2 linked regions of the Funiculus sociatus GB2-C1 genome follow. Each later gene encodes a partner of the first gene's protein in a complex. Links are inferred from orthologs where the notes say so. Each region holds a gene or a part of one and is shown on either strand. Other genes may lie near its edges. The genes, in order: uvrB and pcrA.

Region 1 (17,656 bases):
TACAGCATCGCCATCCTGTAGGCGCAAATTCGGTAAAGCCTGTCCATTAGCCAGTGGTGTAAACAAATCAACCCTTTGCTCAATAATCGAGCCATCAAAGAGCGATCGCCGCACCAAAACCGAACGCAAATCTGCTTGATTAGTGCTTCCCCCGGCAGTCAGCAACGCTGCCGTCAGTACAGAACCTGGGCCTAGTGTGTAGTAACCAGGTTTCACTACCTCGCCGCTAATTGTGACTTGGGTTGGACGTGCAGAAGCTAAAGTTAAAGTTACATCAGGATCAATATAAAAACGGTTGAAGCCCAAGCGAATTTTTTCTTGTGCTTCTTCCAAGGTAAGACCTTGTACTGACACCCTTCCCACTTGCGGCACTACAATATCGCCTTGTTGATTAACTTGGGCTTGAAAATTCAATTCCGGACGAGGCGTAGAGAGTGAGAGGGTCACAGCCGGATCTACCACAAAGCGGTTTAAGCCCAAGCGAATTTTTTCTTGTGCTTGTTGCACAGTTAAACCTTTGAGCGATACTCTTCCCAGTAGCGGCACTATTATGTTGCCGTCTAGATCAATAGCGGTTTGAACATTCAAATCTGGAAAACGCTGAACTAAAAGGCTAACTACATCTCCTGTTCCCAAGCGGTAGGCACCTGGAGGGCGCTGAACTACAACGTTAATTACATCTCCAATCCCTAACTGGTAGCGGCTAAACTGCGGCGACGGAGTTCCCTCTAAGAGGGGTTGCTGGGTAGGATAGCCTACAGGGGGTGGCGGACTCGTGGGATCAACGGGAGCAGGAGGCACTACCACAGGAACCTGCGGCAGCTGCGGACTCGTGGGATCAACGGGAGCAGGAGGCACTACCACAGGAACCTGCGGCAGCTGCGCCTGAGCGTTAGGGTGTGCAGTCACAGGTGTTGCCGATGCCTGTCGAGTCCATAGGAAGACACCACCCAACAGCGTGTAAGCACTCGTTTGGAGACTGAGTAGGGAGAGGGCTGTAAAGCGGCGCAACGGAATTTTAGTCATTAATCAGTAGCCAGTACTTAATTGCTAATGGCTAATTGCTAATTGTCAATTGCCATTAGCGATTAGCTGGATGTAAAACGTCTGCCATTAAGGCAGCTTGAACCGTTTGACCGAGTGATTCAGCTAGAGGCTTAGCGGTTTCTAAGTCAGCCAAAGGTTCCATTGGAATCAGGATGCTAACAGCAGTCCAAGGCAAGCGGTGGCGTTGCAACTGAGCCATTTGATCCGCCCAGAACCAAGTACTGGGTGCAGGGTTACCCCCTCCAGGCCAAGCGTACCACTGTAGAACAGCGAAGGTTTGCTGCTGAGTCCAACCGCGAAAGAAACGGGCTTCCACTTTGGCATCTGCTGACGACGTAGAACTGGATTTTACAGTAAACGGCAACTGGCGGTATGAGTCTGTATCCCAGCTAAACTGAAACCGACGATTAGAATTCTTATCTGTTTGCGAAAGCTTCCTATACTGAAACTCCCTTGCCATAAAGCCGTTAACATCCATCCACTCTACCTCTGGCTGATCCTTTTGACTGATTTGAGGTAAAAGCAGTAAAGTTACCTGACTCTTTTCATCCCCCTGGAGTTCCTGAATAGACCATTTATGGCCGCCAATGGTTTCGACCTGCTGTTGTTTAGTTTGCCATCCGGGAAGCGCTAGCCCATTCTGTCGTAAGCTTTTGAGTTGTTTGAAGTTGGTAACTTGTGGAGGATTTACCCAAGCCCAATTTCCGCTCAAGTAACTGGGAACTGCTCCAATTGCAATCAGCACGATGAGAAAACACAGCAAGACGACTTGGGAAACTGGAAGGTGCAATAACTTGGGCAGTCTCATGCTTCATCCTTGAGAGGTTCATCTGGGATAAATTTTTCGATGGCATTTAGTAGAAGCACGATTAAACCCAACATACAGGCAGAATAAACGTCACCGCCCCACCCTTCGTGCAGCCACTCAAAAGCGTGGTCTTGACCTGTGCCATGAAAGAAAGTCAGCAGGGTATTGCGGACGATATTACCACTGACGCTGATGGCGATCGCACCAACTAACAACAACATTGTCGTCCGGCGAGAAATCCATGCACCAGTCCAGTACAGCAACAACATAGCTACATAAAGACTGGTGAACAACATCTTAAGCCCCGCACAAAAAGGCGCAACTTCCACAATTCGTCCACCGACGTACAAGTAAATTTGCTCGACGGTGACATTCATCCCAAATTGATTCAGAATAAAGCCAGCTGTCCCAGCAATAAATTCCTGTAAGGGCAAGGTATAGGGAGCAAGCAGGTAGGGAATTTGGGTTGGTGTTGCTAGAAAGATGAACAACAGTGGGAAACTTTGAAGTTTCAAGCCTGGTACTCCTTTCAGCCACAGGCAAAGCCCGGTTAATACAGCCGGAAAAGATAAATTTACCAGGTCAGGTATCCTACTGAGATACAATGCTCCTCCCAATCCCAGCAATGCGGCACCGAAGAGATTATTTTTGTCTGGCAATTGTTGCCACTGCTGTCGTTGCGTCCAGATAATATAGGCGGCGAAAGGTAAACCGATTAGACCGTGGCTGTAATATTCATGTTCAATGCTGATGTTTTTGTGCAGCCAGCCATCGTACCAGTACCAGATTAGGGGAGCGTACAATATCACCAGTAGACCGATGATGGCTGTCTCTACTAAGTAGCGTTCGATGGCAATGGGATTTTTTCGTTCAATGTGCATGATTTTACTTTGTTAGTTATTTTCTTTTTTTTTAACGCAAAAAATGCAAAGTTATTCTCTGCCTACCTTTGCATTTTTTGCGTTAAAATTCATGATTTTTTCTAAACACAGAGGCTGTGCAAGGCATCAACGACTTGATGGATTTGGGTGTCGCTTATGCCGGGATACATGGGTAAGGATAAAATTTCTTGGGCTAGGGTTTCGGCTTGGGGGAAGTCTCCCATGCGATAACCCAAATTCTCAAAGGCTGGTTGAAGATGGCAGGGTATGGGGTAGTGGATTCCAGTTTGAATGCCGATGGCTGCTAGTTTGTCTTGGATGGTTTGCCTGTCGAGGGGGCAGGGTTCGGTAATCCGGACGACGTAAAGGTGATAAATGTGACCTTTGCCGCTTTGGTTTTGCATGGGGAAAATTCCCATGCTACGCAGTGGTTCCAGTAAGGTGTCGTATTTGGCAGCAGCTTGGTTGCGTGAGGAGTTCCAGTCGGCAAGATGGGGGAGTTTGATGTTGAGTACGGCTGCTTGTAGGGTATCGAGCCGGCTATTGGTTCCCGGTTCGGTGTGATAATATTTGCGGGGGGAACCGTAGTTGCGGAGACTTCGCATTTTCTGCGCCACTGCTTCATCGTTAGTAATAACCATGCCTCCATCCCCCAATGCGCCTAAGTTTTTACTGGGGTAGAAGCTAAAGGCTGCTGCTTTGCCAACGGAACCACCGCGATAACCTTCTCTTTCAGCTAGGTGTGCTTGGGCTGCGTCTTCAAATACGATTAGGTTATGGGCATCGGCAAAGTCTAGCAATTGGCGCGGCGATACCATTTGTCCGTAGAGATGTACAGGAATTATTGCCTTGGTTTGGGGAGTAATGGCTTTTTCTGCGGCTTTGAGGTCAATTAAGGCGGTTTGGGGGTCGCAATCAACTAAAATCGGTTTGGCACCAGCGCGGATAACGCCAATCAAGGTGGCGATGAAGGTGTTGGTAGGTAAGATTACTTCGTCACCAGTACCAATGCCACAGGCTTCTAATCCGAGAGCGATCGCATCTGTTCCCGAAGCTACCCCAATACCATAAGATACTCCGCTGTGTGACGCAAACGCCGCCTCAAACTCAGCTACAGCCTTACCTAGTATAAAATCTCCCCGCTGGATTACACCCCGCACTGCCTCTTCCATCTGAGTTTGAATTGGCTGGTGCTGAAGCTGAAGATCCACAAAGGGAATTGTTGTAGTTGTAATGTTCATGGCGTTGGGGAATTAATGTTAGGGGTAGTTCTAGAAACAATTTTCCTGAAGATCCCTGATAATCTGCCATACTAATGCGTTTGGCTGTATCTATAGCGCTTGTTGAGCGGAAGGCTTACTTTTTTAGAGTAAGTTTTTTACTGTTTGCTCAGCTAAATACCAGTTTAAGCCATACTCCTACTTCATAAATGAAGATAAAGTAAAGCTTTTTACATTGACAAGATTAACCAAATCAGCATTAAATCATCTCAACTAATTTTAATCAATATTTATTTTCGAGGTATTTAAAGATATTTTCCAAATATAAAAAGGGCTAATTAGACTATTAGTAAGAAGCTCCATCTGACAAGCTGCTATAAGATCGTCTTTTATTGCCATTTTGTATTTTATTGAATGGAATAATATTTTACGAATATCGTTAAGCATATAGGCAAAAAAAGCTAGAGGTCTTTGCCAAGGTTTAACGCTGAGCATCCGAGTCCGGTGGCGACTCAAACCAATGCCGCGACATAGTTTGATGAGATATTCTTTCTCTAAACGCCAGTGAGGTATGCGATGGTAAAGACACATTTGGGGGTTATACCAAATTTCCCATCCAGCTTGTTGAATATGTAACAGCGCTTCCAAATCTTCTCCGGCAAGCATACTATCTCCAATTCGCCCATGAAGAATAAACTCCTGGGGAACATTTTCCAGCCAAGCTTGGCGACGTACAACTAATCCAGCCCCAGGCGGCAATAACTTTTTGTGTGGTTCGTATAGCAGAGCATTTGCACCTCTGTCAGTTACTGCCAGTAGTGGCGCAATTCTCTCAAAGTTTTCTGGGGGTGTAATTTCAAATTCGCCATAAATGCGGCTGCCATAACCGCCAACTTTCGGGCGATCACGCCCAAAATTGTAGGCTCCCCAAACCCATGTCGGTGTCGGTAAGTTATCGTCATCCAGAAACCCAACAAATGTGCCTTTGGCTTCTTGGACTGCACGTTGGCGGGCAAAAGCTAATCCTTGGCGGGGTTCAAAACAATACTTCAAAGGAAAAACTTCTATCCAGTTGGATTGGTAGTCTTTAACGACTTTTGCTGTATTGTCAGTGCTGTTATTGTCAATAACCAGAATTTCCCAGATAAAGTTCTGGGTGTGAGTTTGCGATCGCAATCTGTCCAGAACTTCCGGTAAGCGGGTTTCCCCGTTATAGGTCGGGATGGCGACTGTAAAATCAACTAACATCCTCTTTCAGAAAATCTCATATAAGGGGTCTTCCTTCAGAGGTATTACATCCCTCTGCTGGGTGATGTTCCTCTATGTCTCTAAGTATGCCCGAAAATAATGGTTAAAGTAGCAACCCGATGAGTAAAAATCTAGCAATGCAAATTGCCAACATTGTAGACAATTGCTGCCCCCCGCCCAGGAAACCGCAGTAACTTAAAACAAATCTTAAATATCTTTAGACAGCACTTCTCAATTTCAAAGATCAATCGCGATCGCCATCGGTCGCAAATCGACCCTCAAAATGTGGCTGGGAGGTTGAAGGAAATTGATGCCACGATTAAACTGAGTCTTGTTATTCACCTAGAGGCGTTAGGTAAGCTTAGGGTATGCTTCGGACGCGACACGTTTAACCGAGTGTAACTGGACTGATGGCGGCGGAAATTCCAGATTGCGATCGCCAGAACTGCACAAGCGATCGCAGTACGATTCATCACAATCCCTCTATGGCAACTTATGGCGAGATAATCGCACCATTAAACTCAGTAAAGCGGGCAGCATCAGCTAATCATCTGGGTGAGGGTGTCTGTTGAAAACCCTAAAACTAAACCATGAGCATTCAGGTGGAAACGACTGTAAATAGTATTCTCTCCGTTTTGCAGCTTCCGATGCAGCAGGTAGAAGAAATTGTTGCCCTTGCACATAGGATTCTAGAAAATAATTTGCTTCCTCAGCAATTTAACCTACAGCCTAAGCGAATTGTTGGCTTAATCTTTGAACAGCCTAGTCATCGAACTAAAAATTCCTTTTCTTCAGCAGCTATGTGGCTGGGTGCTAATATTCTTGATTTATCCGACAGCTACAGAGATAGCCGCTTAAGGGGTGAATCTCTCAGTGATTTTTGCCATACAGCTGAATGTTATGTCGATTGTTTAGTGGTTCGTTCTTCCAACTCGGAATTAATTACCCAAATCAACGAACTGGTAAAAATTCCGGTCATCAATGCTGGAAATGGCCATAACGAACATCCGACTCAGGCTATAGCAGATTTTTCCGTAATCCAGAAGAATTGTCCTGACCTCAAAAATTTAAAAATATCTTTGATTGGTTGCTTACAAACAAGCCGTTGTGCTAATTCACTTGCTTTATTGTTAGCACCATTGCAACCTAGAATTTTGATGATTTGTCCCAGTGAGTTAGCACTGAAGCAAGAATATCAATCCATTGCCCAAAATCGCGGTGCTACATTTCAGCACAGCCTTAGCCTGTCAGATGCACTAAATGATGACGTACTATATTTTACTGGCGGTACATTCTTAGAGGATTTCACCGATATTTCAGAATATGAACGCTATCATCAATGGTTTACCTTCCCATTGGCATTTCTCAAGGATTTGTCACCCCAAGCAACGATCCTTCACCCTTTACCTCGTGGGTGTGAGTTGTCAAGTGATGTAGATAATGACAGGCGAGTAGGCATATTCGATCAGGTACGCCACGGGCTTGCGGTTCGCAAAGCGATTCTTGCTAATTTGCTGGGCGCGATGCCATAAAAAAATCGCATTGAAGAGAATTGAATTGCGTGATTTGGATGGCTCACCCGCGCGCCGAAAGCACTTCACCAAACTTTATTCAAATTCAACTCAAATCCTGGCAACACATCCTCGCCAGATACAGTTGTGGGAGAGTGGAACACCTGTACATTTTGCCCTGGACGATAAATTTCCACTTGCTTAGTTTTCGGGTCAATCAGCCATCCTAAGCGAACGCCGTTGTCAATATATTCCTGCATCTTTTCTTGCAGCTTTTTGAGAGAATCACTACTAGAGCGCAATTCCACCACAAAATCAGGGGAAAGGTGGGAAAACTCTCGCTGCTCCTCTTCAGTCAGAGCTTCCCACCGCTCATTACTCACCCAGCTGGCATCCGGCGACTTGACAGCTCCATTAAGCAGGGTAAACCCGGTTGAGGACTCAAAAGTTACACCCAAGCCCGTCTCTCGATTCCACAGCCAAAGTTCGCCATAAAGGTCGCCGTTCCGCTTGCCTGTCCAGGGAGTTGTTGGGGGCATGAAAATGACTTCTCCAGTAGCTGCGCGTTCCATTCGCAAGTCTTGATTCGCTTGACAAAGTTCAACAAACCCCTCAGATGTCAGGTGGGGAATATTCAGCGTGATGGCGTTCATAGGCTTTCCGGGTTATGCCTGAGTCTGTGAACTCAATTATAAAGGTTGCACAATTTCAGATAACAGTCTCGCCAGGGAGATGCGATCGCATTTTCACTTCATTCATCAAGCAAAAGTGCGATCGCACTTTGAATTTTTGAACCGCTCTTTAGATGCAAAGGACAAGGCAGAAAGAAAAAAGAGGCGCGATCACATCTGCAACTTATCCCGCACAGTTTGAGGAAGAGTTCAGTGCGATCGCGTTTTTAATGACCTAGCAGTTTATCTCGCAGATGCTTGATGCGATCGCGATATTTCGCCGCTTCCTCAAATTGCAAATTTTTTGCCGCATCTTTCATCTGTGCTTCCAGTTGAGTAATCAACTCTGGAATATTCTCTAAAGGCAAATCGTCCGCCTGTTCGTAAATTTCTTCCAACTGTTGAGAATTCAGCCGCCGCGAGACATCTAGGTAAGCCAGAATTGAGTTATTGACTTTTTTGATAATCGGTTGGGGTGTAATATTGTGCATTCGATTGTACGCACTCTGAATTCCCCGCCGCCGATCAGTTTCGTCAATGGCTTTCATCATGCTATCGGTGAAATTATCAGCATAGAGAATAGCTTGACCCCGGACGTGACGCGCCGCACGACCAATAGTTTGAATAAGCGATCGCTCTGCGCGTAAGAAACCCTCTTTATCAGCATCCAAAATCGCTACCAGAGAGACTTCTGGCAAATCCAAACCCTCTCGCAGCAAGTTAACCCCAATCAGCACATCAAACTTACCCTCTCGCAAATCCTGCAAGATTTCGATCCGCTCAATTGAGTTAATCTCCGAGTGCAAATATCTTACCCGAATCCCCCGATCTTGCAGATACTCCGTCAAATCTTCCGCCATCCGCTTAGTTAAAGTGGTGACTAACACCCGTTCGCGCTTGTCAATCCGATCTTTAATCTCACCCAGCAAATCGTCAATTTGTCCTTCCGTTGGACGCACAAAAATTTCTGGATCGAGTACGCCAGTCGGACGGATCACCTGTTGTACTACCCGATCCTCTGACTGTTCCATCTCCCAGTTACCGGGAGTCGCAGAAACAAAAATACACTGATTCACCTTCTCCCAGAACTCCTCTGACTTCAGGGGACGGTTATCAGCAGCGCTGGGGAGGCGAAAACCATGCTCAATCAGCACCTTTTTTCGTGCTTGGTCGCCATTGTACATCCCCCGGATTTGCGGGACGCTAACGTGAGATTCATCCACCACCAACAGCCAGTCTTTGGGAAAATAATCAATCAAAGACTCTGGCGGTTCTCCCGCACGACGACCTGCTAAATGTCGGGAGTAGTTCTCAACGCCGTTGCAATATCCTACTTCCCGTAACATTTCCAAATCGTAGCGAGTGCGCTGATCTAATCGTTGCGCCTCTAGTAATTTCCCGGCTTTTTCTAATTCTTCCAGCCGATCCTTGAGTTCTTGTTCAATATCGTTGCAAGCTGCTTCGAGTCTGTCTTCTGGGGTGACAAAGTGACGCGCTGGATATACATTCAAAGCATCCATGCTCTGAAGAATTTCGCCTGTCACCGGGTCAACGTAGCGAATCGCATCAATCTCATCCCCAAAAAATTCTACCCGGATAATTCGGTCTTCGTAAGCGGGGCCAATTTCCAAGACATCACCCCGAACGCGGAAACGTCCTCGTCCGATTTCCATGTCGTTGCGACTGTATTGCACTGAGGCTAAGTCTCGCAACAACTCGCGTTGATTGACTTCCATTCCCATTTTTAGGGGAATCGCGGCTTTCAGGTATTCCGAGGGAATCCCCAAACCATAAATACAGCTGATGGAAGCAACGACGATAACATCTCGGCGTTCAAAAAGCGATCGCGTCGCCGAATGTCGCAGCATATCAATCTCGTCGTTGATCGCCGCACTCTTCTCTATATATGTGTCGGTTACGGGAATATATGCTTCTGGCTGATAGTAGTCGTAGTAACTGACGAAATACTCCACCGCGTTATGGGGAAAGAATTCCCGCAACTCATTACACAGTTGTGCGGCTAAGGTTTTGTTGTGCGCCAGCACTAGCGTTGGCTTGGCTACTTTGTCAATAACCGCTGCTACTGAGAATGTTTTTCCGGTTCCCGTCGCTCCCAGTAGGGTTTGGAAGCGATCGCCTCTTTGTACGCCTTGAGTCAGTTGCGCGATCGCTTGCGGCTGATCGCCTGTCGGTTTAAAGGGAGCTTCCAGACAAAATTGCGCCATACAGTGTTAAAAAAATCACTTTTTGTGCAAAGGGAGTCTTAGCGATCGCTAGACACCACTCTCTTATGGTAGCTATTTGCTCAGTCGATGCTGGGAAGTGGAAGGGACTGGGGATTAGGAACTGGGGACTGGGGATTGGGAAAAAGCCTTACTTCCTCACCAATTCCTCATCCTCAGTCCTTTTTTAATAATTTTTTACCATTGATATTTTCTATGTACAACCATCAAAATATCTATAGTTTTCTATGTTTTTTTAAATTAAACTCAGATTAACAGGATGAATCCAAACTTCGGAATTTTTCTACATTATTGGCGCAGTCACTTAACAATTGAGAGGCGTGGAATCATGAGCATTACCAGCACTGCTAAAGTGAAAAATCCTACCCAACCTAAGATTGCCAATCCTAAACTTAACGAAGAAACCACAGTTCAAGTCGATAATGTTAAAATTCAGGAAAGCCAAAATCTGAATAGAGACAATAAGACGAAAGTCATTCCTTTACCCGCGTCAGGCGAATCCTCAGATTCCAATCACCTAACAATTCCAGGTAACTTTCAAATTTCTGACACAATTAATCTGGCGGGTATTCGTCCAATTGCTTCCAGCGATTTGCGAGTTCTTGAAACAGTCAATCTGGCGGGAGTTCGTCCAATTGCGTCAAGTAACCTGCAAGTTTCTGAAACCATCTCCTTGATGGGACGTCCAATTACCTCCAGTAACCTGCAAGTTTCTGAAACGATTTTAATGTCTGGTCTTCGTCCAATCGCTTCAAACTATAGCGAGGATGACATTCTTATTGGTTATCTGGATTAAACCAGAAAGTAATAGTTACCTCTTTAAAAACCCGGTTTGCTAAAGAAACCGGGTTTTTAATATCTACAATTGAATAATTATGCAGACGCTGCTGTGTGAGAATTGAGCTGACATCTATCTTGGGAAATATTAATTAATCAGCCTTTGAGCATATATAAAGAGTAAGAAATATTGATCCCCACCTAGTATGTCTGGCGACAGAAGGCTATGTAAAAATTTTCAGATACATTTAATACATAAGCAAAAAGATAGCGGTGTAAAATCAACGCATCTTCAAATAAAAGCTGTAAAAAAAAATAGGGAGAAGGAAAATGAGTGTAGAAGATAGAGCAAAAGCAACTGGCAAAAATATTGAAGGGAAAGCCCAAGAAGCACTAGGCAATATCACTGGCGATCCAGAAGATAAAGCCGAAGGTAAATCTAAGCAAGCTGAGGCTGAAGTTCGCCACACTGGTGAAGACCTCAAAGATAAAGCTAAAGATCTGATCGACCGGGCGTAAGTCTTACTGATGCAGGGTTTAGGTAGCTGCAAAATTATCTAAGCCCTGCAACAGGATTACCGCCAAGAAAACAACCGATAATTCTTTTAAAACAGCCATTTTTTTTGAGGACAAGCCTATGAATTTATTTCAAAAAAGCCGAAATTTTTTGACTGCATTAGCCTTGGTATTGGTTCTTACCATTACCACTTCTTGTGCTGGTGCAACTCAGGCTAAGCAACCAACTTTACCATCTGCTGCTAATAGCCAAGCCAGTTATCAACTGTTAGAACGCGGTAGCACAGCAGCAGGCCAAGATTTCGGAAATTGGGTTGTGCAGACTGCTAAAGGATTGGTTAATGATGCTTACGTGCGAGATAACAACAAATTAGGAGTTGTAATTTCGCCGCAAGTGCGTCCAAATGAAGTTAAGGATTTATCCAAGTCTTTAGTTCAAGGATTCCACAAGAATTTCCCAAACCAAGATTTAACTGTGTTGATGTATGCCCCTGATAAAAAACTGATTTTGACTGCAAAATATGACGTTCAGTCAAAGCAGATTCAGTATCAAGGCGCATAGTCTAACAGGACATCAAAAACCATCCTTATAGACGCTATAAACCGCGTCTCGACTCAAAATTTAATAAGTTTTTTCGTGATTGAACCAGGAGATAACAAAAATGACCAGCAGCGAACAATATAAGCGTCAAGTAATGAACGATTTAGCTGGGGGTAACAGCGAATCTCTTGAAGATGCTCCTAGCGATCCAACAAAGGATTACCAAAGTTTTGATGATTTTGCTCAACGTTCCTCAAGAGATGAGCGTCGTCAACTGTTCGGACGTTCCCTGCATCCAAACAGCATTCCACCAGCGCAGATGGAACCCGAACTGCAAAAAGCGATCGCGCAAATTAAACCCAACGAACGCGATGATGTAGCCAAGGAATTCTTCAAGCATTTGAAGCAAAGGGGATTAAGCGATCGCCAACTTGAGCAACAGTTGGGACTCTCTACCCATAACCCCAAGCACATGAGTGCTGATGATGTCAGCAAACTGGCTTCCTTTACCTATCACAGCCACCCGGATATCTTCCAAGAAGTGTTAGCAGATCAGCCTGCGGTTGTCAAGTTTTTGAGCAATCCAATGGTTGCAGCCGTCTTTGGTATTGTGGCTGCTAAGTGGCTAAGCGATCGCAAGCACTAAAGCAATCTAAAACTGAATTAAACGTTGGTTGTTGAAACTTAGGCGATCCGGAAGCGATCGCCTTTTTTTGTTTATTATAAATCTTTCATAGTGCCAGTTTAATCTCGGAAGATTCTCCCAAAGCTTCATTTACTACAATCAACTTTCCCTGATTATCGGCTCCTAATTGTTGATTTGCATTAAGTAGTTCAATTCCATAAATAGTGCCGTCTGGCGCTATATCCACATTCATTTCATCACTTACCTGGATGGTTTCTACCTGTACTATTTTTTCTTGTAGGTAGATATAAGCAATGTTGTATCTTGGATCGTAAGTAAGTTTCATAAAATAACGCAAGTTGTTAGTTCTAAATATAGACAGTTTTATTCCTCCTAACCCCCTGAAAAAGCGATGCTGGAACTCGGAGGGAATCTCCTTTATTAGGAAGCATCAAGACGGTGGGAAGATTCAAAATCCCCCTTTTTAAGGGTAGGGCTGTTTTATTCTGCCCTCACCCGCCAGGGACTTAAGTCCCTGGCTAATAGCCCAAGTCGTCTCAAGACGACTATAAAGAGTATATTTGAGTCGTCTTCAGACGACTTTCGCTATGAGACAGCGATTTCAATCGCTGGCGGATTTTCTGGGAATGAAACAGTCCTATCTTTTTAAAGGGGATGCCAGGAGGAGAGAAAAAGTATGAGCGCATCACTAGCAACTTAGGTTAGATTATTATGCCTTACACACTTAACCCACAATCTCAACCCCAACTTAAAACAAGCTCTTTTCTCCTTCTTTTACCTTCCTCAATCCCGCCGCCAAATCTTGATAGTGTTGTCCTCACTGCCACCACTAGCGAGTAGCTGCCCATCCGGGCTAAAGGCGACGGAATTAACACAGTTGGAATGACCAGTGAGAGTGCGGATTTCTTCGCCCGTACCCGGATGCCAAAGTTTGATAGTCTTGTCGTTACTGCCACTAGCGAGTAGCTGCCCATCCGGGCTAAAGGCAATGCAAGAAACCCAGTCGGAATGACCAGTGAAAGTGCAGATTTCTTCGCCCGTACCCGGATGCCAAATCTTGATAGTGTCGTCCCCACTGCCACTAGCGAGTAGCTGCCCATCCGGGCTAAAGGCAATGCAAGAAACCCAGTCGCAATGACCAGTGAAAGTGCAGATTTCTTCGCCTGTACCCGGATGCCAAATCTTGATAGTGTCGTCCCCACTGCGACTAGCGAGTAGCTGCCCATCTGGGCTAAAGGCGACGGAAGCAACCGAGTCAGAATGACCAGTGAGAGTGCGGATTTCTTCGCCTGTACCCGGATGCCAAATCTTGATAGTCTTGTCACCCCTGCCACTACTAGCAAGTATCTGCCCGTCCGGGCTAAAGGCGACGGAAGAAACATAATTGGAATGACCAGTGAGGAGAGTGCGGATTTGTTCGCCTGTACCCGGATGCCAAAGTTTGATAGTCTTGTCAGCACTGCCACTCGCGAGTAGCTGCCCATCCGGGCTAAAGGCAATGCAAGAAACCCAGTCGGAATGACCAGTGAAAGTGCAGATTTCTTCGCCCGTACCCGGATGCCAAATCTTGATAGTGTCGTCCCCACTGCCACTAGCGAGTAGCTGCCCATCTGGGCTAAAGGCGAAGCCAGAAACCGAGTCAGAATGACAAGTGAGAGTACAGATTTCTTCGCCTGTACCCGGATGCCAAAGTTTGATAGTGTCCCAACTGCCACTAGCGAGTAGCTGCCCATCTGGGCTAAAGGCGACGGAGCAAACACGATCGGAATGACTGAGCATCTGTACGCATCGCCAAGATTGATGCGGCTCCAGCGATTTGTCTAACTTGGCAGGCTCCAGCGATTTGTCTAACTTGGCAATTAGTTCATCAAGTTTGTCATTTACTTCCGTTACTGTGGTACGCAGATCGCCGACCTCGCGGATGATATTTTTTTCCATATTATCCAGCCGACTCTCAAGCCTATCAGCCCAATCACCCATTTCGTCACGAATTGCGCCGCTGATATTTTTTTCCATCTCACCCAGCCGACTCTCAAGCGCATCAGCTACATGAGCCATTTTGGTGTGGAACTCCTTGATGTCGGAACTGTCCCTGTGTAACGAAACTACAAAGCTTTGGGGATTACTAATCTGTTCTGTAAGGTTCTCTACCGCAGCCTTTAAATCCGGTAACTCGTCTTCACTGCGTGGCATTAGCTTCACCTAAAATTACGATCGGCGGGGATTGATTGTGATCATCTCTGTCTTAACTTACAAGATACCTTTTGGCATACAGGAGAAGAAGGCGATCGCATTCTCCCCCATCTAACAACAAAAAAAGCCTGCGATCGCAGGCTTCGTTAGCGTAGCCGCACCCTTCGAGGATGCAGGCATAATTAATTAAATTAAACCTTAGCCAACTCAGGAGTCGGACGCTTACTATTACGAATACCTTCAATTGCTTCAGCGTAATCCTTCGCCTTAAACACAGCAGAACCCGCCACAATTGCATTAGCGCCAGCTTCCAAAACCTGCCAAGTATTGTTACCTTTCAAACCCCCATCCACTTCAATCCAGGGATCTAAACCGCGTTCATCGCACATCTGGCGCAGCTTCCGGATTTTTGGCACCATCTCTGGGATAAAACTTTGACCGCCGAAACCGGGGTTAACGCTCATAATTAATACCAGATCGCAAAGCTCCAGCACATACTCAATCAAATCCAAAGGAGTAGAAGGATTGAGAACGACACCAGCCTTTTTGCCCAGTTCCTTAATTTGTCCTAGAGTCCGGTGCAGATGCGGTGAGGCGTTGTGTTCCGCATGAACGTAGATATGATCGGCCCCCGCCTTAGCAAAATCTGCGACATACTTTTCTGGTTCCACGATCATCAGGTGGACATCCAGCGGCTTTTGTGTAACAGGACGAATAGCTTCTACAATCAGCGGGCCAATGGTGATATTGGGGACAAAGCGACCATCCATCACATCAATGTGAATCCAATCTGCACCAGCGGCATCTACCGCCCGGATTTCCTCTCCCAGCCTACTGAAATCAGCTGATAGGATTGATGGAGCTACAACAATCGGCTTCTGGCTCATGGCTATTAATACTCTTTTGCGTCCTTGGGTTGTAATAAGTTTAACAAAAGATGTCGCAAGTCTTAAAAAATTGTGAAGTAATGCAATGCGTAATTTTATAGATTAGAACGCAGATTCAGAACCTCCCTAAAAAACGGGGGCAGTGGGGATCAAAACCTAAGTTCCATCATGTTATATCCCCCCACATCAGAACCCCCTTTTTAAGGGGGCAGGGGGATCAAAACCTAAGTTCCATCACGTTTTTACAGATTAGAACTCCCCATAAATTAGGGTTGGGGGGATCAAAAACTGAGTTCCATCACGTATTGATCCCCCCAACCCCCCTTTTTAAGGGAGGCTAAGAAAAAATTGCACCGAAGCGTAAGTATCAATCAACCCTTCACACATTCATTGGAGAAGTTTCCTTGACGCAGCAGCAAATTGTCAAAAAACTGGCATGGCTTGTTTGGGGAATCAGTATTCCACTGATTACTGCACCTTCCTCACTGGCTAAAGATACGTCATCACTCGGAGAATCTGGCATTGATGTCCGCAAGCTGCACGCCCCTCCTTATAATTTATTGGGACGAAAGATTGCTATTGGTCAGGTGGAAATTGGCAGACCGGGGCAATTTGGGTTAGATAAAACTGCGTCCAAGAAGCGAACATTCTCTCTAATGCGAGTCTTTTATCGCGATACCCCAGCTAAAGCTGATAGCAATGTCGATGCTCATGCGGCAATGGTAGCGGCTGTGATGATTAGCTCGGATAAAGCTTTACCGGGAGTGGCACCGGAGGCACGGCTATATTCTTCTGCTGTTGGCTCACCCCAAAAAGCAGGACAACCGGAGGAGTGTTTATCTGCTCAACACGTAGCACTGCAAAATGGGGGCGATGTCCGAGCGATTAATTTTAGTTTTGGCGAATCTTTGGAACGAGACTCGCGAACCGATCCGGTTTTGGATGGCAATGCTTTGTTAACACAATGTATTGACTGGTCTTCGCGGGTTCACGACGTGATTTATGTAATTGCTGGTAATCAAGGCAATGGCGGCATTCCCATTCCCACTGACAATTTTAATGGTGTGAATATTGCTTACACAACGCGCCGCCAGGATGTTTTTACTAAAGTGGACTTTGGCAATTTGAGTGCTGCACCCGTTGGTATTGGCAGGCGTTTGATTAACCGCGAAATTAATGTCGGGCCCCGCCGTTCGATTAATTTAGCAGCGCCGGGGAGCAATATTGATTTATTGAATCTGGAAGGAAAGGTTGATAGTGTCACGGGGACGAGTTTTGCCGCTCCACATGTTACAGCTTCTGTGGCTTTGTTACAAGAATATGGCGATCGCCAGCTGCGAGCAAAACAGTCTAACTGGAGTTTAGATTCCCGCCGCCACGAAGTGATGAAAGCGGTGCTGTTGAACTCGGCGGAGAAAATCAAAGATAGTGGCGATGGTTTACGCTTGGGAATGAGCCGCGATATTTTGACCAAAGATAATCGCAATTGGTTAGAATCTGATGCCTACAAAGACCAAAAAATACCGTTAGATTTCCAAATGGGTACGGGACAATTGAATGCTTTTCGAGCTTACCAGCAATTTAGTCCTGGCCAGTGGAAACCTGATGCTGCACTCCCGCCGATAGGTTGGGATTACCAGACTGTAAAAGAGTCATCGTTTCAAGATTATGTGTTAGAACAACCGCTGCAACAAGGCAGTTTTGTCTCAGTTACGCTTGCTTGGGATCGCCTGGTGGAGTTGCAAGATAAAAATAAGAACCAGCGGTATGATGTTGGGGAAAGTTTTAGCGATCGCGGTTTAAACAACCTTGACATTTACTTGATGCGCGTCGAAGACGATGACATCAGCAAAAGTATCTGGTCTTCACAAAGCGATGTTGACAGTGTAGAACACATTTTTCACGAAATTCCCGCCACTGGTCGCTACAAAATCCGCGTCCAGTATCGTCAGAAAGTTAATGAAGATACCCAGCCTTACGCTTTGGCTTGGTGGACTGTACCGAAAAAATAAAAAGAAAAAATTGCGCTCAGTCTAAATGGCGCTACGCAAACAAAGCCCGGATGGTGTGCGGATTTTATTATAGTCCGCGCACCATCCGGACTTCGTTTGTGTAGCCGCGTCCAATCTCCGGGTAATAATGCTTCGTTTGTGTAGCCGCAATTTTTAATCGCCGGGTGATCATGCTTCTCAATCAGTTACTAAAACTGTAACAGATGGAACGTTTGTGTTTTTTGTCCGTCATTCTAGATATAAAGAATGTTATGGCAAAAAAGCAACAAAATGAATCCGCAAATATTAAATCAAGTAAAAGCGATCGCATCTGCAAGTATCATCGTTTTGGGTTTAGTTGGATGGTCATCACTAAAAAATCCTAATATAGCGATCGCTCGTCCCAATCAAGTGCAGGCACAAGTGTCTAAGAATAGTTCTGTAGATCAAAAGCTGGTTGCTGCTAATACTAAATT
Region 2 (7,414 bases), on another replicon or contig:
AACTCAATCACGGCATATCCTAACAACATACCATTGAGCAAACTGGCAAGTTTTTCGGCAGGCAGGTGCGCCTGCAATTGCCCGCCATCAATGACGGCTTCGAGGTATTCCGCCACATAGCGATTGGCTTGGGTAAAGCCGCGTCCCAATGCCTCGCGGTTCTCGGCTGGATACTGTCCGGCTTCACCCACGACCGAACGTACCATTTCTGGCACTCGTTCTAGCGCCTGCAAGCAAGCATCGGCATACTCTTTGAGTGCTTGTTCTAGGCTACTGGCTTGATCCGCCTGCTGCACCAGCGTTTGACCTAACTGGGCAAACACCGCAGCTTCTTGAATTACGGCTAACAGCAGCCCGTGTTTATTGCCAAAGTGACGAAACAGGGTTACTTCATTGACATCTGCTAATTCGGCAATCTGTTTGGTAGTTGTTTCGGTCACGCCTTGGGCGGCAAATAGCTTTAATGCGGCATCGATTAAACGTTGCCGGGTGGGATTTCGCGGAGTTGACATAAATAAAATGCAAGCGTTACTTGCACAATCTGCAAAAAGTTGTTAAAGTAATGTAAGTAGCACTTGCATCTCTTCTTTCCACTGTACCTTGCTAACCCGGCAAGTGTACAGCCAGTGACGAGAGCAAATCAGAAATCAGCGCTGTACTCAATGGTGCTGATGGATTGTAGTCACCTTTGAGGATTTTCATGACTTCTAATACGGAAACGGCTCCCAACAGGGGTGAATATGGCACCCTGTCTTGGATAAATGTGGCCTTCTTCGGTGCATTTCATGCACTGGCATTATTAGCACCTTGGTTCTTTTCCTGGTCGGCGCTGGGCGTAGCAATTTTTTTACACTGGCTGTTCGGTAGCATTGGCATTTGTTTGGGTTATCACCGATTGCTAACGCACCGCAGCTTGCAGGTGCCAAAGCCTCTGGAGTATGCAATCACTTTCATCGGATCGTTAGCACTGCAAGGCGGGCCGATCTTTTGGGTAGCTGGACACCGGATGCACCACCTACACACCGAGGATGTGGACAAAGATCCTTACTCTGCACGACGAGGATTTTGGTGGAGTCATATGCTGTGGTTGTTTTACCCGCAAGGAGAAACTTTCGACTATGAATCTTATAAGCGCTTAGCTCCAGATTTAGATCGCGATCCCTTTTACCGTTGGCTGAATAAAAACTTTTTGCTGCTTCAGCTGCCCTTGGGACTTTTACTTTACCTGCTTGGCGGTTGGTCGTTTGTAATTTATGGCATATTTGTGCGAGCAGTTTTACTGTGGCACAGCACTTGGTTGATTAATTCGGCAACCCACATGACAGGCTACCGCACATTCACTTCTGAAGACAATTCCCGTAATCTTTGGTGGGCAGCATTGCTTACCTACGGCGAAGGATGGCACAATAATCACCATGCTTATCCGAATGTGGCGAAGGCAGGATGGCAGTGGTGGGAAATCGACATGACTTGGTGGGCGATTACAATCCTGAAAAAGCTGGGTTTGGCACAACGAGTAGTGATGCCACCAGAAGGATAATCTAGAAAGCTGAGAAGTTTTTCTCTTGAGCGATCGCACTCTCTGTCACCACAATATCAGTGAGAAGCGATCGCGCCTGCTTAACTATCCCATTAATTGAACATTTTTATTCTGAGTGGGGCTAGGCGGCTCAAACTTGTAGCCAAAACCCCGGACGGTATGAATAAATATCGGCTTACTAATATTCGGTTCCAGCTTCCGGCGAATTTGACCGATATGAACGTCAACAACCCGTTCATCTGCGACAAATTCATGACCCCAAACGTCTCTAATCAGATCCTTGCGACTCAACGCCTGCTTGGAATGCTTCGCTAAAAAATGCAGCAGATCAAATTCCAAGGCGGTTAACGATACAATTTGATTGTCAAACGTTACCTCACGGCTCACCGGGTCAATCACCAACTTCTCAAACACAAAACGCTTCCGTTCCTCAGGATGGACTGGAGGCTGGAGGAAACGCAAAAGAGCCTGCACTTGTTTTTCCAATAGTCGCAGATGGAAAGGCTTGGTAACATAGGCATCAGCCCACTCTAATCCTGTAACTTGGTGTTCTACATCCGCTAGTCCGGTCAGCAGCATGACAAGAGTACCCGTGCGGCTTTTTTTCATTTGCTGACAAACCTCATAGCCGATAATGTCAGGCAAAATTACATCTAGAATCACCAAATCGGGTTGGAATTGTTCAAACCTTGCCAAAGCAGTCTTACCGTCTCCGGCGGACTCCATTAAATAATTTTGCTGACCTAAAAAGCGATAAACTAAATTCCGAATAGCAGGATCGTCATCAACCACAAGAATCTTTTTGGGAGCTATGCCTGAATCATCGGGTCTAGGCTGATTAAAATTTTCGACCATTACACTTCCTTCCTCCACTGCTACAAGTTTAGTGCCGACAACGTTGCTATTTTGGTGTGTAGAGCCTATTGCACCCCGACGAACTAGAAAAGTAAATCGTTCTTAACCGAGTTTAGATACGATAGTGTAGCCTTGCCAATAGCGACTCTACCCGTCTGCTGAAAAGGCACACTTGCGATCGCATCCCTCCAGTCTAACTATGACTACCACTACTAACTTCCTTAGCCACCTCAACCCCAGTCAACGCCTCGCCGTCGAACATTACGAAGGCCCCTTGCTTGTCGTTGCTGGCGCCGGGAGCGGCAAAACACGCGCGCTAACTTATCGAATTGCTAATCTAATTTTGCAGCACGGGGTAGATCCGGAAAATATCCTGGCGGTGACTTTTACCAATAAAGCCGCACGGGAAATGAAGGAACGGATGGAAAAGCTGTTCGCCGCGCAGTTAGCGGAGAAGCAATACGGTAAGCCGTTGTCAGCGTTACCTGCGGATGAACAAACCCGGTTGCGATCGCGTGTTTACAAACTTTACATCAAAGATTTGTGGATTGGAACCTTTCACAGTCTTTTTTCCCGAATTCTCCGCTTTGATATTGAGAAATATCAGGATGAAAAAGGACGCAAGTGGACGCGAAACTTTTCCATTTTTGACGATTCCGATTCTCAAAGTTTGGTAAAAGAGATTGTCACCAAACAACTAAACTTGGATGAGAAAAAGTTTGAACCGCGTTCGGTGCGCTATACCATCAGCAACGCCAAAAATCAGGGATTTTCTCCTCAAGAGTTTGCCGCCGAACAACCGAATTTTCGCGGACGGACGATTGCTCAAGTTTACAGTCTCTACCAAGATAAACTTGCAGAAAACAACGCCCTAGATTTTGACGATTTGATTATGGTTCCAGTCAAATTGTTTGAGCAAAATGAGCAAGTATTGGGTTACTGGCACCGCAAGTTTCATCATATTCTAGTAGATGAATATCAAGATACTAACCGAATTCAGTACGATTTGATTCGCTTGTTAGTAACAGATGGAAAGACAGAAAAAAGTGAATGGAGTTGGCGCGATCGCTCGGTTTTTGTAGTTGGTGATGCGGATCAATCTATTTATAGTTTCCGCATGGCAGATTTTACAATTCTGCTGGAATTTCAGGATAATTTTGGCGACGGTTTGCCAGATGACGACACCCGCACAATGGTAAAACTGGAAGAAAACTATCGTTCCAGAGAAAATATTCTGCAAGCGGCTAATCAACTGATTGAAAATAATACTCAGCGCATTGACAAAGTGTTGAAAGCGACACGCGGCGCTGGCGAACTTATTTTTTGTTATAAAGGCGACAATGAAATTGCGGAAGCCGAATTTGTCGTCACTCAAATTCGCCATCTAGAACACCAAAATCCCGAATTAAACTGGGGTAGCTTTGCCATACTTTATCGCACCAACGCTCAATCTCGCGCTTTTGAAGAATGCTTGGTGCGCGGCGGTGTACCTTATACAATAGTCGGGGGTTTGAAGTTCTACGACCGGAAAGAAATTAAAGATGCGGTTGCATATTTGCGGCTAATTGTCAACCCTGCGGATACAGTTAGTTTGCAGCGAGTGATTAATACACCACGACGCGGGATAGGCAAAGCTACATTAGATGCGATCGCAGGCGTTTCCCAAGAGTTAGGCGTGTCGATGTGGGAAATCCTCAAAGATGAGACTTCAGTTAACACATTAGCTGGACGTGCTGCCAAAGCGATCGCGCGTTTTGTCGAAATGATTTGCCACTGGCAGAACCAACTAGAAATCCTACCAGCATCGGAAATTGTTCAGGGAATAATGGAAAATTCTGGTTATATTCAGGATTTGAAAACCCAAGGCACCGATGAAGCGCAAAACCGACTAGAAAACGTCCAAGAACTTTTCAACGCGGTGCAACAATTTGAACAAGAAAATGAAGACACAAAATTAGAAAGTTTTCTCCAAAATGCTTCCTTATCTTCTGACTTAGATGATTTGAAAGAAGGAGAATCGCGCCTTTCTATGATGACATTGCACTCTGCCAAAGGGCTAGAATTCCCAGTAGTGTTTTTAGTAGGAATGGAACAGGGATTACTACCCCATAACCGCACCTTAAACGATCCAGCGCAACTAGAAGAAGAACGGCGTTTGTGTTATGTCGGCATCACCCGCGCTCAAGAAAGATTGTATCTCACCCATGCCAGCGAACGTCGCCTATGGGGTTCCCGCGAACCTGCTGTTAGTTCGCAATTTCTCAAAGAGTTGCCCAAAGAATTACTAAGTGGAATAACAAAAGTTAATCGCACCACCGCCCCGGCAAAATCCCAAACGGCGGCAACCAATGGTAATCATAATTGGAAAGTAGGCGATCGCGTTCTTCACTCAGCTTTTGGCGTTGGTAACATCACCCACATTTTCGGACAAGGAAACAAAATCTCCGTAGCAATCAAATTCCCAAGCGTCGGGCAAAAAATCATCGATCCCAAAATTGCCAAACTCCAAAGAGTCGAGTAGCTATAGCAATTCAAGGCTTGGGTGCGATACATCTGTAAGGACATGGCAATGCCATGTCCTTACCAAGGTTGCGGAAACAAAACAACCGCGATATATTTTCACCCAACCAAGAAACGCTATAAATATACATCCGCCAACGCGGTTCATTCCTCCGCGCCTGGGCGGTTCATATTTATACCCCTAGCCAAAAGCGCACTACCATAAGCAGCTTCAGAATGAATCGGTGTAACAATCGGCACCTGAAGATAACGCGCACGAATTGCAGTCCAAACAGAATTTTTCGCACCACCCCCAGCAGTATAAACTCCGCTCAACTGCGTGCTACCCAACTGTTGTAATAATTGATAACCCCGTGTTTCAATTCGGGCAATACTTTCCAACAAACCATGCAGAAATTCTACTGGATTATCTGGACGCGGTTCTAGTTTTGGTGGTAAATGGGGGTCATTAATAGGGAAGCGATCGCCCTCTTTTAATAACGGATAATAATCAAGTAAACTTTCTTTCTCTGCATCAATCTGACAGCTAAAACTTTCTAACTCCGTATCAGTAAAAAATTTTCGCAGTACCGCACCACCAGTATTAGACGCACCGCCAACTAACCACAAATCTCCCAGTCGATGACTGTAAATTCCGTAACGCGCATCATCAACACGAGTGTGACTCAACAACTTCAGCACCAGAGTAGAACCTAGCGAGGTACTAGCTTCGCCGGGAGACTTAGCACCACTGGCGAGAAACGCCGCAATACTATCAGTTGTGCCAGCACACACCACACAATCTTTCGGGAATTGAAAGTTAGCAGCAATCTCAGGTGTTAATTCAGCAACAGGTGTACCAGGCGCAAGAACTTTGGGAAGATAAACTGGTAATTCCAGATTTTGCAACCATTGAGGATAACACAAATATTCGACATCGTAACCCAATTTCAAAGCATTGTGATAATCGCTTATTCCTAGTTTTCCATGCAACAAAAACGCCAACCAATCCGCCTGATGCAAGAAATAATTTTTCCTGTTTTCCCCTTTGTCAGGTGGGAGGGCCTTTAGATACCAGAGAAGTTTTGCCAGGCTGGAAGTAGCACTTAATACTGTGTGATTTGGTGGGGCAATTTCCTTCAAATTATCCATCATTTCCACCCCCCGCGCATCGTTGTAGAGGATAGGTTCAACAACAGGATTGCCAGCGCGATCGCATAACATTACAGTAGAAGAAGTTCCGTTGAGTGCGATCGCTTTTATTTCCCTTCGTAGTTCCACAGGAATTTGCGAAATCAGGGAAAACAAAGCCTTCTCCCAACTTGCAGCTAAATCAGCCCCTGCTGCAAAAGGATATTGCGCCTCAGCATGGATATTACAATCCGCGTCAATTACTATAGCCCGTGCGCCAGAAGTGCCGAAGTCTAAGCCAAGGTAGAGATTCATAACCCGCTCTAATCCTGCTTGATATCCTGTACTATATACGCATTAAATATTGGTCGTGACTAACACCACTCGTCAAATCCCTCAAATAGATCCACCCCTTTCGCCTCGGCAAACATTGCCGACGATGTACGATCTACCAAGCGAAGATCCAGAGGAAGAGCGTTTGCCAGATCAGTATCACGGTTATCAGCCAGATATTTTAGATGATACCTTCAAGCCATCTAACTATGACTTTGACGAGATATTAACTGCTACTGACTTACACATTTACTACAATCTTAACCACACCAACTGGTATAAACGCCCAGATTGGTTTGCTGTTGTAGGAGTTTCCCGACTCTACGAAGGTTTTGACCTGCGAATGAGTTATGTATTATGGCAAGAACTAGTTAGCCCATTTGTAATAGTAGAGTTATTGTCCCCCAGTACAGAAAACGAAGATTTAGGTCGGACTGTGCAGCAGCCAGGGAAACCGCCGACTAAATGGCAAGTTTACGAGCAAATTCTGCGCGTTCCCTATTACATTATTTTCAGTCGCTACACGAATGAGTTGCAACCGTTTCACTTGGTTGGCGGTCATTATGAACCTATGACACCACATGAGGAGGGACTGTATCCAGTTCCAGAACTGGGGCTAAGTTTTGGCTTGTGGCAAGGTACTTATAAAGGTGTTAACCGGATTTGGTTACGGTGGTTTACACAGTCGGGAGAGATGATTCCCACTTCCGAAGAGGAAAATGCCGCCGCCCAACAAGAAGCCGCCGCCGCTCAACAAGAAGCCGCCGCCGCCCAAGAACGAGCTAGGTTAGCAGAGGAGCGTGCTGAACGACTGGCGGCGAAACTGCGCGAGTTAAATATTGACTTGGACGATCTTGGTTAATGTTGTGGAGCGCGATCGCATCTTCACGTTTGCGAGTACGACTGAGCGATCGCATCCTCCTTATCTACTGAACGCCTCAACTCCTCAATCGGCTCTCAAACATTTAATGAAAGCGCGTAGCCTCAAAGAATTCGATTTAGTAAGTATTTTTGGATTTTCAGATGTTACTTCAGGAGTTATCAATGGCAAACGAA

The links.
Region 2: the proteins of uvrB (region 1) and pcrA are in contact, whole or in part, in a crystal structure (PDB 7EGT), measured with the Thermus thermophilus proteins. The link is inferred for Funiculus sociatus GB2-C1 from one-to-one orthologs. Residues at the interface, in WP_096411307.1 of Thermus thermophilus: Glu23, Leu25, Arg26, Asp27, Gly28, Glu29, Arg30, Phe31, Arg55, Glu326, Asp327, Phe328, Glu379, Ser382, Gln383, His398, Gly400, Arg401; in WP_096412145.1 of Thermus thermophilus: His654, Arg656, Phe657, Gln666, Asp668, Glu669, Lys680, Arg681, Leu682, Ser683, Lys685, Tyr686, Ala687.

What each region holds. Positions count from the first base shown.
Region 1 is NZ_JAMPKJ010000001.1:201,156-218,811, forward strand. Bases 7,113-10,063 are described here. They hold uvrB (excinuclease ABC subunit UvrB), read right to left. Parts: upstream 9,612-10,063; coding sequence 7,614-9,611; downstream 7,113-7,613. Other genes in these bases: NDI42_RS01020 (Uma2 family endonuclease), read right to left, coding at 7,113-7,368; NDI42_RS01030 (hypothetical protein), read left to right, coding at 9,958-10,063. Outside these bases: NDI42_RS00985 (polysaccharide biosynthesis/export family protein), read right to left, coding at 1-1,026; NDI42_RS00990 (cyanoexosortase B system-associated protein), read right to left, coding at 1,082-1,855; crtB (cyanoexosortase B), read right to left, coding at 1,852-2,736; NDI42_RS01000 (DegT/DnrJ/EryC1/StrS family aminotransferase), read right to left, coding at 2,838-3,977; hormogonium polysaccharide biosynthesis glycosyltransferase HpsE, read right to left, coding at 4,236-5,204; NDI42_RS01010 (hypothetical protein), read left to right, coding at 5,615-5,776; NDI42_RS01015 (aspartate carbamoyltransferase), read left to right, coding at 5,795-6,736; more of NDI42_RS01020, read right to left, coding at 6,802-7,112; more of NDI42_RS01030, read left to right, coding at 10,064-10,425; NDI42_RS01035 (CsbD family protein), read left to right, coding at 10,737-10,925; NDI42_RS01040 (hypothetical protein), read left to right, coding at 11,044-11,484; NDI42_RS01045 (hypothetical protein), read left to right, coding at 11,585-12,109; NDI42_RS01050 (DUF2283 domain-containing protein), read right to left, coding at 12,195-12,434; NDI42_RS01055 (WD40 domain-containing protein), read right to left, coding at 12,893-14,302; rpe (ribulose-phosphate 3-epimerase), read right to left, coding at 14,494-15,189; NDI42_RS01065 (S8 family serine peptidase), read left to right, coding at 15,609-17,201; NDI42_RS01070 (serpin family protein), read left to right, coding at 17,472-17,656. UniProt on the Escherichia coli protein: The UvrABC repair system catalyzes the recognition and processing of DNA lesions. A damage recognition complex composed of 2 UvrA and 2 UvrB subunits scans DNA for abnormalities.
Region 2 is NZ_JAMPKJ010000110.1:350-7,763, reverse strand. Bases 2,203-5,255 are described here. They hold pcrA (DNA helicase PcrA), read left to right. Parts: upstream 2,203-2,594; coding sequence 2,595-4,916; downstream 4,917-5,255. Other genes in these bases: NDI42_RS27700 (FGGY-family carbohydrate kinase), read right to left, coding at 5,060-5,255; NDI42_RS27710 (winged helix-turn-helix domain-containing protein), read right to left, coding at 2,203-2,353. Also shown: NDI42_RS27720 (TetR/AcrR family transcriptional regulator), read right to left, coding at 1-512; NDI42_RS27715 (acyl-CoA desaturase), read left to right, coding at 701-1,540; more of NDI42_RS27710, read right to left, coding at 1,625-2,202; more of NDI42_RS27700, read right to left, coding at 5,256-6,340; NDI42_RS27695 (Uma2 family endonuclease), read left to right, coding at 6,396-7,220; NDI42_RS27690 (helix-turn-helix domain-containing protein), read left to right, coding at 7,198-7,414. UniProt on the Escherichia coli protein: A helicase with DNA-dependent ATPase activity. Unwinds DNA duplexes with 3'-5' polarity. Translocates on single-stranded DNA with 3'-5' polarity. Initiates unwinding more efficiently from a nicked substrate than double-stranded DNA.